Regions from separate parts of the Anaerobacillus sp. MEB173 genome, predicted to be linked through region 2. Evidence: riboswitches for the same ligand, from Rfam matches in the RefSeq annotation. Region 2 holds a riboswitch; each other region holds the start of a gene.
The links. A riboswitch is a leader RNA that binds a small molecule or an ion and turns the genes downstream of it on or off. The one in region 2 is predicted to bind lysine.
Positions count from the first base shown of each region.

Region 1: another riboswitch for lysine. It lies ahead of ACJ2A9_RS14270 (Na+/H+ antiporter NhaC family protein); the one in region 2 lies ahead of dapA (4-hydroxy-tetrahydrodipicolinate synthase).
Region 3: another riboswitch for lysine. It lies ahead of ACJ2A9_RS15130 (ABC transporter substrate-binding protein); the one in region 2 lies ahead of dapA (4-hydroxy-tetrahydrodipicolinate synthase).

Region 1 covers NZ_JBJMAU010000006.1:172,045-175,312, reverse strand. The annotation lists gene ACJ2A9_RS14275 (sodium-dependent transporter) at 1-72, opposite strand, end outside; gene ACJ2A9_RS14270 (Na+/H+ antiporter NhaC family protein) at 468-2,009, opposite strand; lysine riboswitch at 2,234-2,412, opposite strand; gene yunB (sporulation protein YunB) at 2,486-3,268, opposite strand, start outside.
Region 2 covers NZ_JBJMAU010000002.1:76,863-80,130, forward strand. The annotation lists gene ACJ2A9_RS04730 (glycosyltransferase family 2 protein) at 1-25, opposite strand, end outside; gene ACJ2A9_RS04735 (hypothetical protein) at 38-502, opposite strand; gene steA (putative cytokinetic ring protein SteA) at 502-1,644, opposite strand; lysine riboswitch at 1,860-2,041, shown strand; gene dapA (4-hydroxy-tetrahydrodipicolinate synthase) at 2,182-3,069, shown strand; partial or broken gene ACJ2A9_RS04750 (sporulation transcription factor Spo0A) at 3,229-3,268, opposite strand, start outside.
Region 3 covers NZ_JBJMAU010000007.1:73,562-76,829, reverse strand. The annotation lists gene ACJ2A9_RS15135 (amino acid ABC transporter permease) at 1-594, opposite strand, end outside; gene ACJ2A9_RS15130 (ABC transporter substrate-binding protein) at 659-1,489, opposite strand; lysine riboswitch at 1,619-1,809, opposite strand; gene ACJ2A9_RS15125 (M20/M25/M40 family metallo-hydrolase) at 2,070-3,268, shown strand, end outside.

The DNA of each region.
Region 1 (3,268 bases), on a different contig from region 2:
TAATCCTACTGCCGAGCCCACTGCTGCTAATATAAAGCCGGCTCGCGTCCCCCATTGCTCGCGATTATTCATTTTTTTAACCCCTTTCTCTCTTTAAATAGTAAGCACTCGTCTTACTATTTATTTTATTCTGAATATTTTGGTTTTAGTATATAGTTTTAGCTTGTCTTTGTCAAAAGTATATTTTTGTCATTTCCATGTGGAATATACATTTTAACGCGGTCTAACGCTAAAGTACCAAAGTAAAAAAGATAGTTTGTCCTTTCCAAACGTATAAAACACCTATCAAATCGCCCAATTTTCTGACAATTCACTATTTTATTATAATTAATTTCAACGTTAAAGTCAAAATATTTTTCGAAAAATGCAGGATTTTGTCGAAAATTTTTTTATCAAAAGTGACTCTAAATACAAACAAAAAATGCTTGGAAAATTAAACTTTCCAAGCATTTTCTATTTTATTACAATCAATTGGCTGATGCCACTTTTTTCAACACAAATACCGTTAACACGAAAGTTGCAATGGAAACGAGTAAACCGAACAGAACACTTCCTGTAAAACCTAATACTAAATAACCTATGATCGTTATCGCCGCAACAATTAACGCATAAGGCAATTGTGTCATCACGTGATCAATATGATGACTTCCTGCTCCTGTTGATGAAAGAATCGTTGTATCAGAAATTGGTGAACAATGATCACCAAATATCGCTCCAGCTAATACTGCTGCAAGTACTGGCAACATCATTGTAACATCTGTCGCAGCTGCAATTTCACCAGCAATCGGAAGCATAATTCCAAATGTACCCCACGACGTTCCTGTTGAAAATGCCATAAATCCAGCAATTATAAACAATACAACTGGTAAATAAGCAATATTCATATGCGCATCAACTAAACCGGCTAAATACTTTCCAGTTCCTAATTCACTAATAATTTCAATGATTGTCCAAGCAAAAATTAGAATATAAATCGCTGGAAGCATTGATTTTATACCAGCCCATAATCCACTTCCAAATTGACGACCTGATACGCCTTTTACTAATACAAGAACAATAGCAACGGCCAGACCTAAAAGTCCTCCGTAAACAAGTGCTGCAGCAACATCGGTATTTTCAAAAATCGACAGTATTGTAACTTCGCCTTCTGTTCCTTGAATTCCAGTAAAAATCATAAAGAAAACAGTCGCAGAAATTAACGTAGCAATTGGCCATAATAAGTCGCCAACTTTTCCTTTATCAGAAACAGTTACGTTTTGTTGATCTCCAGGAACCGGTCCTTTTGTTAAGTCAACAAGTTCACCTGTATTCATCGCATGAATTTCCTGCTTCTTCATTAATCCAATATCCAGCTTAAAAATGACAACTGCAAAAACCATTAATAGTGCAAGAATTGCATAAAAATTCATTGGTACCATCAGTAAAAATGCTTGAAGCGCTTCATATTGGGTCACATTATGTGTAACTAATATTCCCCCAATAATTGTAATGATATACGCACCCCAGCTTGAAACAGGTGCAACGATACAGATAGGAGCTGCTGTTGAATCGACCAAATATGCAAGCTTAGAACGGGAGATACGATGACGATCCGTTAAAGGACGACTAACATTACCAACTGTTAAACTATTAAAATAGTCATCAATAAAAATGATAAACCCTAATAAAATCGTAACTAGCTGCGCACCGACTCTCGTCTTCACGCGCTTCATTGCCCATTCTCCAAAGGCTCTGCTTCCTCCAGATAGTGAGACAAGTGACGCGATCATTCCTAGCGCAAGCAGGAAAAAGAGAATATATAGTTCCCACGTATTCAATCCCCCATCTGCAACAAAAATTCCTCCGACAATACTAAAGATTTGCGAAAGGCTTTCCGTAATACTAAAGCCATTGACCATTAATGCCCCGACAATAATTCCAACACCGAGTGACAGCAATACTCTCCTTGTAACGATAACCATCAGTAAAGCGAGTACTGGTGGTATTAATGATAAAGCTGAATGTTCCATAATCGACCCCCTGATTTATTTAGCGGTTAGCGGTTAGCTTTTAGCCATTAACTTTTAACTTTTAACTACATTCTAATCGCTAATAAGCTAGATGCTAATTCCCTAACATTTTTTCTCTCTTCTTATCTCTTTCTGTTTCTCTTTCTCTCTCTGCTCACTAAAAAAGGTAATAGTAGCACAAGACCTACCATTACCTTAAACAAGTAACGTTAAAGTGTCTCATCAAGTAAAGTAGTCCTCCACTATAGTTGCTCTATAGTGACAGTGCGGCATTTATTCAATGCAACCCCAGTAAAGATAAACATGACTTTTATCTTTACTTCGGCGAATTTCCCTTTTTGTAATGGTCTTCGTTGTCATCCTCACATTACATACTCATGATTTTCGCGCCTCTACCTCATCGATTGATGAGGCTTAACTTATTCTATTACATTATAAAAGTATAGCAATATTCCATTTGAACAACAATGTTAATTTTAGTTAATTGCTTCTCTAATGTCAGATTCTTTAATAATCGCTGGTGCAGGCAGTGAACCACTACCACCTTGATTATAAAAATCAGGCACTTTACCAGGTACAAATAACATTCCAACTGGAATCGAAGTAGATACAACAGCTGTATCTGTTGCAAAAGGAATAATAATTCGCACATCGACCTCAATATCGACTGCTACATCGATCCACGTATTATTAATTCCTACTTCTTTGATCGTATTATTAATCTGTGATTTCACGTCTCCTATCGCCGTAAATCGGACCGGAATTTGCGGGCCTAAATGAGCGAGGAGGGCATTTTGTGTTGCTTGACCCAACGGGATTGTATGAATAATTCCATTGAAACCAGAATCATGATTTCGTTCAACTTCAACCCCATTAGGTAATCCAAGTTCCTCGACTCTTCCTTCTTCAACCATTTTTAAATAATGTTGGACCCGATACGTCGCTTCATATAACACTTTATTATAAATGGTAGGATCAAAACGGGCAGAAGTGATATTTCCTTGCGCATCTTTATCAATGACAATTAACTCTTCCATTTCCGTGCTTTCTGAAATCTTTTTCGAAATGGCATCATTAATGGCCAGCGTCGCAATCCGTTGAGTCTCTGTATGCGCAATAGCCAGCAATGTAGGCCGTATTCCTCTTTCTACAAACCATAATCCTTGAACAGTAAGAATAATAAAGATAACAAATGATATCAAAAATACATATCGAAATGGTAACGGTCCTTTTCGGGGACGCAGTCTTTTTTTAATCAG
Region 2 (3,268 bases):
CTGGAATAATCACACTCACTTTCACAGACATTGCCCCTTATTCGTCGTTTTTGTTTATATTCTCTTTCAAGCGTAATAGTGATACATAAAATTGATTTATATCCTTCTCTTGCTCTGGAATCATCTCAAGCGAAAGGTGTGGAATATCAGTCGGGAAGTCCATTTCTTCACCTAACGTAATAATAATCCCTTTATTTTGCAAGACAGCATCTAAGCTGTACATTCTCTCAGCTTCAATCCCAATGTGAGTTAATAACTGTGCAATCCCTTGATATTGCTCGTTTTTTGAAGGGATGAAAATATTCATTTGTTTTAATTCATCCTCTACAAATGTTAACCATTGCTCTTGTTGCTCTTGCAATTGTTTATTTTCCGATTGAATCGCACTTACATAGGATAATTGCTGGTCAGTTAACCACTGCTTGTCCATGGAAATACCTACGACGATTCCGATACAAAGAGTACATATTAATGTACCTATATGAACGAGGTTTTTTCTCATTAAAATACCTCCATCCTTAACCAATGCATGATAATTGAGACTAACAATTCGAATTTCGGATTGAATAATAAAACACCCATAAGTACAACAGCTGGCAGCAGAAATGGAATTGGCTCAAAAGCAGAAACATGTTTCTTATATAAGTGATGTACACCTTTAAGATCAATCACTTGATGTCCTGCCTTCATCCTTGTTAGAAGACTAGAACCCATTCCTTTTCTCCCTTTTTCCAAAAATTCATTCATACTAAGATGACTTCCAATTAAATAAATCATATTTGCTCCTGCACAATAAGCGCAAAGGAGGGCAACATCCTCACTCGTGCCAATGAAAGGTAAACGCTGAAAAGGTAACCGAGCAGCAGAAAGCCTTGCACTTGCAGGTGAATGTCCGTTTGGGTAACAGTGGGCAACAAGCGTGGCACCACAACGCAGTGCCTTCATACTGACTGAATCCATATCACCAATGATAAAGTCAGGCTTTAACCGAAATTTTAATAAACCATCCGCCCCGCCATCGACCGCAATAAGAACCATATTCTTTCCCTTTAAAAAAGGGCGTATCGCTCTTAAATCCTCTAAATAACTGCCACCCCTGGCAACAATTAGTACATCCTTACCCTTCATTTCCTTAAAGTCAACTAATTCTGGAAACCCTTTTATAAAATTCGTCAATTCCTTTTCTCCAAAAGAAAATGAATTTCGGACGAAACTTTCAAATTGTTGTGGAAATTTTTCTGTTGCTTTTTCCTTTAACTGTTCAACCATATTGATGTCATATTCTTTTAACGTCACATCTTTTTTCCAATATCTTTGTTTATCAAAAACAAATAATAAATTATTTGTTATTTTTATTTGTTTCCCATCAATATGAATCTCATCACCTTGTACTTGAAGATCAAAGACTGGTATATTCGACTTTAAAAGTAACTGCACACCATTATGATCAAACTCACCGGTCATTGATATCTTTAAATTAAGAACGGCTTGAACTTTCTTTTCAATCAGTGTCTCTGCTGCTACAACATCGATGTCTTCATGACTTATAACAGCAATACTTCTAGAAGGCAATCGCTCCGCTAATACTTTTGTTCGTTTTCCCTGGTAAGCAATTCCCTCAATCTCCTGTTGGTTATAAAACAAACCGATTCCCCCCTTTTGAGGATTTTCAGTTTTACATATATTCCTAAACGTAACTACACTTAGTATGAGCAACGAAATCCGTTTTCAACCAAATGAAGTTAAAATTGAAAGTAAATATCTTTTTAGTATTTTTCAAAAACCATTGCATTTCGTCTTAATATTTGTTAAATTATATACAAATTAATATTTTTCTTAACTTCAATTAGTACGTTTGAAGTGAGGATAGAGGTGCAAAGACCATCAGTATGCAATGGGAGGAGAATGAGCTCTTTTGATCATTGCTGAAAGGGGGCCTTTGCCGAAGCTTCAAGAACTCATTATTCTTGTTAGCTGGTTCTGTTATTGAATAAGTGCAGAACTGTCATATAGATCAACTATATGGAGGGCTATCTCACGCATAGAACAACGATTCCTATGCACCAATGAGATACCTCATTGGTGCTTTTTTATTTTTAAAACAATTATGAATATAAGCGGATTTAATTACTAATGACAAAGGATTACTAGAAAATACTAAACGAAATGAGGGAATTTTCAATGTGTTTTGGTCAAGTAGCAACAGCAATGGTTACCCCTTTTGATGTAAATGGTGAAATTGATTACAATGCTTGTGAAACTTTAATTAACTATCTTATTACGAACGGTTCTGATGCGCTCGTTGTAGCAGGAACAACCGGTGAATCGCCTACTTTAACGACAGAAGAAAAGGTTGAACTTTTTAGTTTTGTAGTTAAAGTTGTCAATAAACGAGTACCTGTAATTGCAGGTACCGGATCAAATAATACAAATGCATCAATAAAGTTAACAAAATTAGCAGAAGAAACAGGTGTCGACGGAATCATGCTCGTTGCACCATATTATAATAAACCTTCTCAAGAAGGGCTTTACCAGCATTTCAAAACAATTGCTGAATCAACAACACTACCTGTAATGCTATACAATATCCCAGGCCGAAGTGTTATTAACATTAATGTAGAAACAGTTGTCAGACTGTCACAAGTTAAAAATATTGTAGCAGTGAAAGAAGCGAGTGGTGATTTAGATGCAATGACCCAAATTATAAGTGAAACACCAGAAGATTTCAGCCTATATACTGGTGATGACGGCTTAACATTACCTACACTTGCCATAGGAGGCGTTGGAGTAGTATCAGTAGCCTCACATATCCTTGGGAATCAAATGCAAGAAATGGTCTCAAACTACAAGAATGGGAATGTAAAAACAGCAGCTCAAATGCATCGTGACCTACTGCCGATGATGAAAGCATTATTCGCTGCACCAAACCCAACACCGGTAAAAGCGGCATTAAATATGAACGGCATCAATGTAGGCAGCGTACGATTACCACTTGTTCCATTAAATGATATCGAAATGCAAACATTAAGAAACGCCATCCAACAAACAATCAAAGAAGCAGTAAGCTAAACTAAAAAAGCTCCCGGACGGGAGCTTTTCTTGACTATGTTACTACGTAATAGCCCATTGTCAGTTCGATCTATAGTACAGTGTACCGACACCGAAAAAAGCTCCCAATTTTGGGAGCTTTTCAACTTTCAACTTTTAACTCTATTCTCCCTTACCCTTTCAGCTTACCTTATGCTCAATCCGTAATTTATCAGCAACC
Region 3 (3,268 bases), on a different contig from region 2:
GATTAAAACTAAGATTAAATAGTAAATTCCAACAACAAAATACGTTTCAAATGGCATAAAGTTTTCACCTTGGGCTTGTAATGCTGTATTAAATAAATCGGTAACAGCAATATACGCAACAAGAGAAGAATCTTTTAAGCCAATAATAAATTGGTTACCTAATGGTGGAATTGAACGTTTAAATGCCTGCGGAAATACTACTTTGCGCATTGCTAATGGATATGACATCCCAAGTGATCGAGCTGCCTCCATTTGTCCCTTATCTATGGATTGAATTGACCCTCTAAATATTTCAGCAATATAAGCACCAGAGTGAATCCCTAATGCTACCGCCCCTGCTGTAAAATTAGATAGTGGCAGGAAACTGGCAATACCATAATATAAGAACATAATTTGTACAATCAGTGGTGTACCACGAATAAGACCTATATAGATGTCAGCAAGAAAGTTTAACAGTTTTGAAGTAGATATTTTAAATAAAGCAAAGACAATTCCAATAATTGTTGCAATCAACAGAGAAACTGCTGTAATACTGATTGTTGTCCAAGTTGCCTTTAAAAATGCTGCCCCGTGCGAATTAAAAATCCCGATAATACTATCTAAAAACTCCACTTAATACTCCTTTCATGAAAAAAGGTGCGTAACGCACACGCACCTTTTATTTCATAATGTTCTCATTAAACCATTTCATACTAATTTCTTCGTATGTTCCATCTTCAATCATTGCAGCAATCGCCTCATTGATTTGCTCAACTAATTGTTCATTTCCTTTGTTAACAGCTACAGAGATTAAATCTTCATTTAATAGCTCATAAACTGGCTTAATTTTTAAGCCTCGCTCATTCATTGCTGATAAACCAACAATATTATCAGTAATAACGGCATCAATACGTCCTACAGATAAATCTTGCAGGGCGTTAACATCACTTGGGTATCCATTGATTTTATCAGAAAGCTCTTCAGCCATATCTCTCCATGTGCTCGATTGAATTACTCCAATAGTTTTACCTTCTAAATCCTCAGGTGATTGGATCTCTTCATCATCAGCATTGACAAAAATTTGTGCCCCAGAAATATAGTAAGGATTTGTAAAGTCGACTTGCTCAGCTCTTTCCTCTGTCGCAGTCATACTTGCGATAATCGCATCATAATGATTAGCACGTAACCCTTGAATAATTGTTTCCCATGGGTTTGTTACCGGATTTGCTTCAAGACCAAGACGGTTTGCAATTTCAGTCCCGATTTCCACATCAAATCCTGTTAATTCACCATCTTTTGTAAAGTTTAATGGCGGATATAAACCACTCATTGCAAACGTAAATTTTCCATCATTCACTAAATTAAATTCTGCAGATTCTTCTGTTGTCACTTCAGCAACCTCTTCAGTAGCATCAACGTCGTTTTCTGTAACTGCTTCTTCACTTGATCCACAAGCGCTGATCATAAGTAGAACAAGTACTAGCAGCATTGCAAATAAACCTTTTTTCATCATCTTTCCCCCTAATTGATTTCTCCAGCTGGTCCTCTCTATTTTTGTCCCAGCTTTATCTAGAAAGCAGATTTAGGCATAAAAAAAGCCGTATATTTTATACGGTTTGTTTACGACCCGCATCTAAACTTTGAAGATAGCACTTCACAACTTTTACAAAGAAAAAGCTGTGACAGTTCTGTCCCTTTTCGAGTACAGACCCAACTCCTATATCCAGGAAAATATAAGAATTTCGGCAATTTAACCTTTCATTTGTCCTCAATTGACCATTCCTGTGTCTTAAACAAACTACTTTTTTAAACCGCACCTCTACCTCATCTTTTAAATGAGGATTTATTATTTGATTATATTGAATAAAATAATTATAAAATAGTTTGATAGTTTATACAAGAAATGTTTGTTAGCATTTTCTTCCTATGTATAAAACCAAACTAATCCTTGACGTTATAGGACGTTTTATATTATACCAATAAATAGGGTTTATTATATTTATACTATTTAATGATAATAACATTTAACTAAGTTTTGAAGGGGCTTTTTAAATCTCATTACCTTAAAGCACCTATTAAAGGAGAATACTATGCTAGCTTGTCGTGAAGATGTTTTATTTTTAACAAACCAACTTGTCAATATTGAAAGTATTGTTAATACTGATGGGGAAAAGGAAATTAGCCAGGCAATTTTCACCTTGCTTTCCAACATCCCTTACTTTAAAAATAATCCTGACTACTTAATCAAATCACAAACAAGAAATGATGTACTAGAACGTTATAATGTGATTGCCTTTGTGAAAGGGACAAAAGGTCAAAGTAATAAAACCATGATTTTGATGGGCCATATGGATACAGTTGGAATCGACGACTTTAACCATTTAAAGGATAAAGCATGTTATCCAGGTGAGTTAATGGAAGCATTACAATCGGAAGAGCTACCCGCACTTGTAAAAGAGCATTTACAGTCTAATGACTACTTATTTGGCAGAGGCACACTTGATATGAAAAGTGGTGTTGCAAGCAACCTCTACTTACTTCAATATTATTCAGAGCATCCTGAAGAGCTTGAGGGCAACTTATTAGTTGTTGTTGAATGTAATGAAGAAGATAGTTCGCATGGAATTCTCTCTGCATTGGACGATTTAAAGTCACTAAGAGAACAACACCAATTTGACTATGTCGCTGCCATCAATGCCGATTTTGTCTCACCGAGGTATGAAGGTGATGAAAATCGTTACATTTATAAAGGTACAGTAGGTAAACTTCTTCCCTCTTTCTTTATTACTGGTTCAGAGACACATGTAGGGTCTTGTTTCGAAGGGCTTGATCCAAACTTTATTGCAGCCGAATTAACAAAACAAATTAACTATAACCCTGAGTTATGTAATGAAGCACACGGTGAAACAACTGTTCCACCCGTTTCATTAAAGCAGACAGATTTAAAACCAACATACACTGTGCAAACAGCACTTTCAGCATATGTCTATTACAACTTCTTCATTCACTCCTGGTCACCAGAAGATGTATTAGTGAAGCTTAAAGAGCAAGCGGAAATTGCGTTTACCAATGCTTTAAAAGCTTTTAATGAACGTTATGAAACATTTAGTAAGGTAAGTAAACAGCCTTATCAAGAAGTTCCTTGGAAATCCAGAGTAATGACTTACAGCGAAATGGAAGCTCTTTTAATTGAGGAACATGGTGAGCGCTATGTAACTCATATGAAAGAATTTAAAGAGCAATTGCTCTTAAATACAGAGTTAGATACGAGAATGTTTGCAGCACGAGT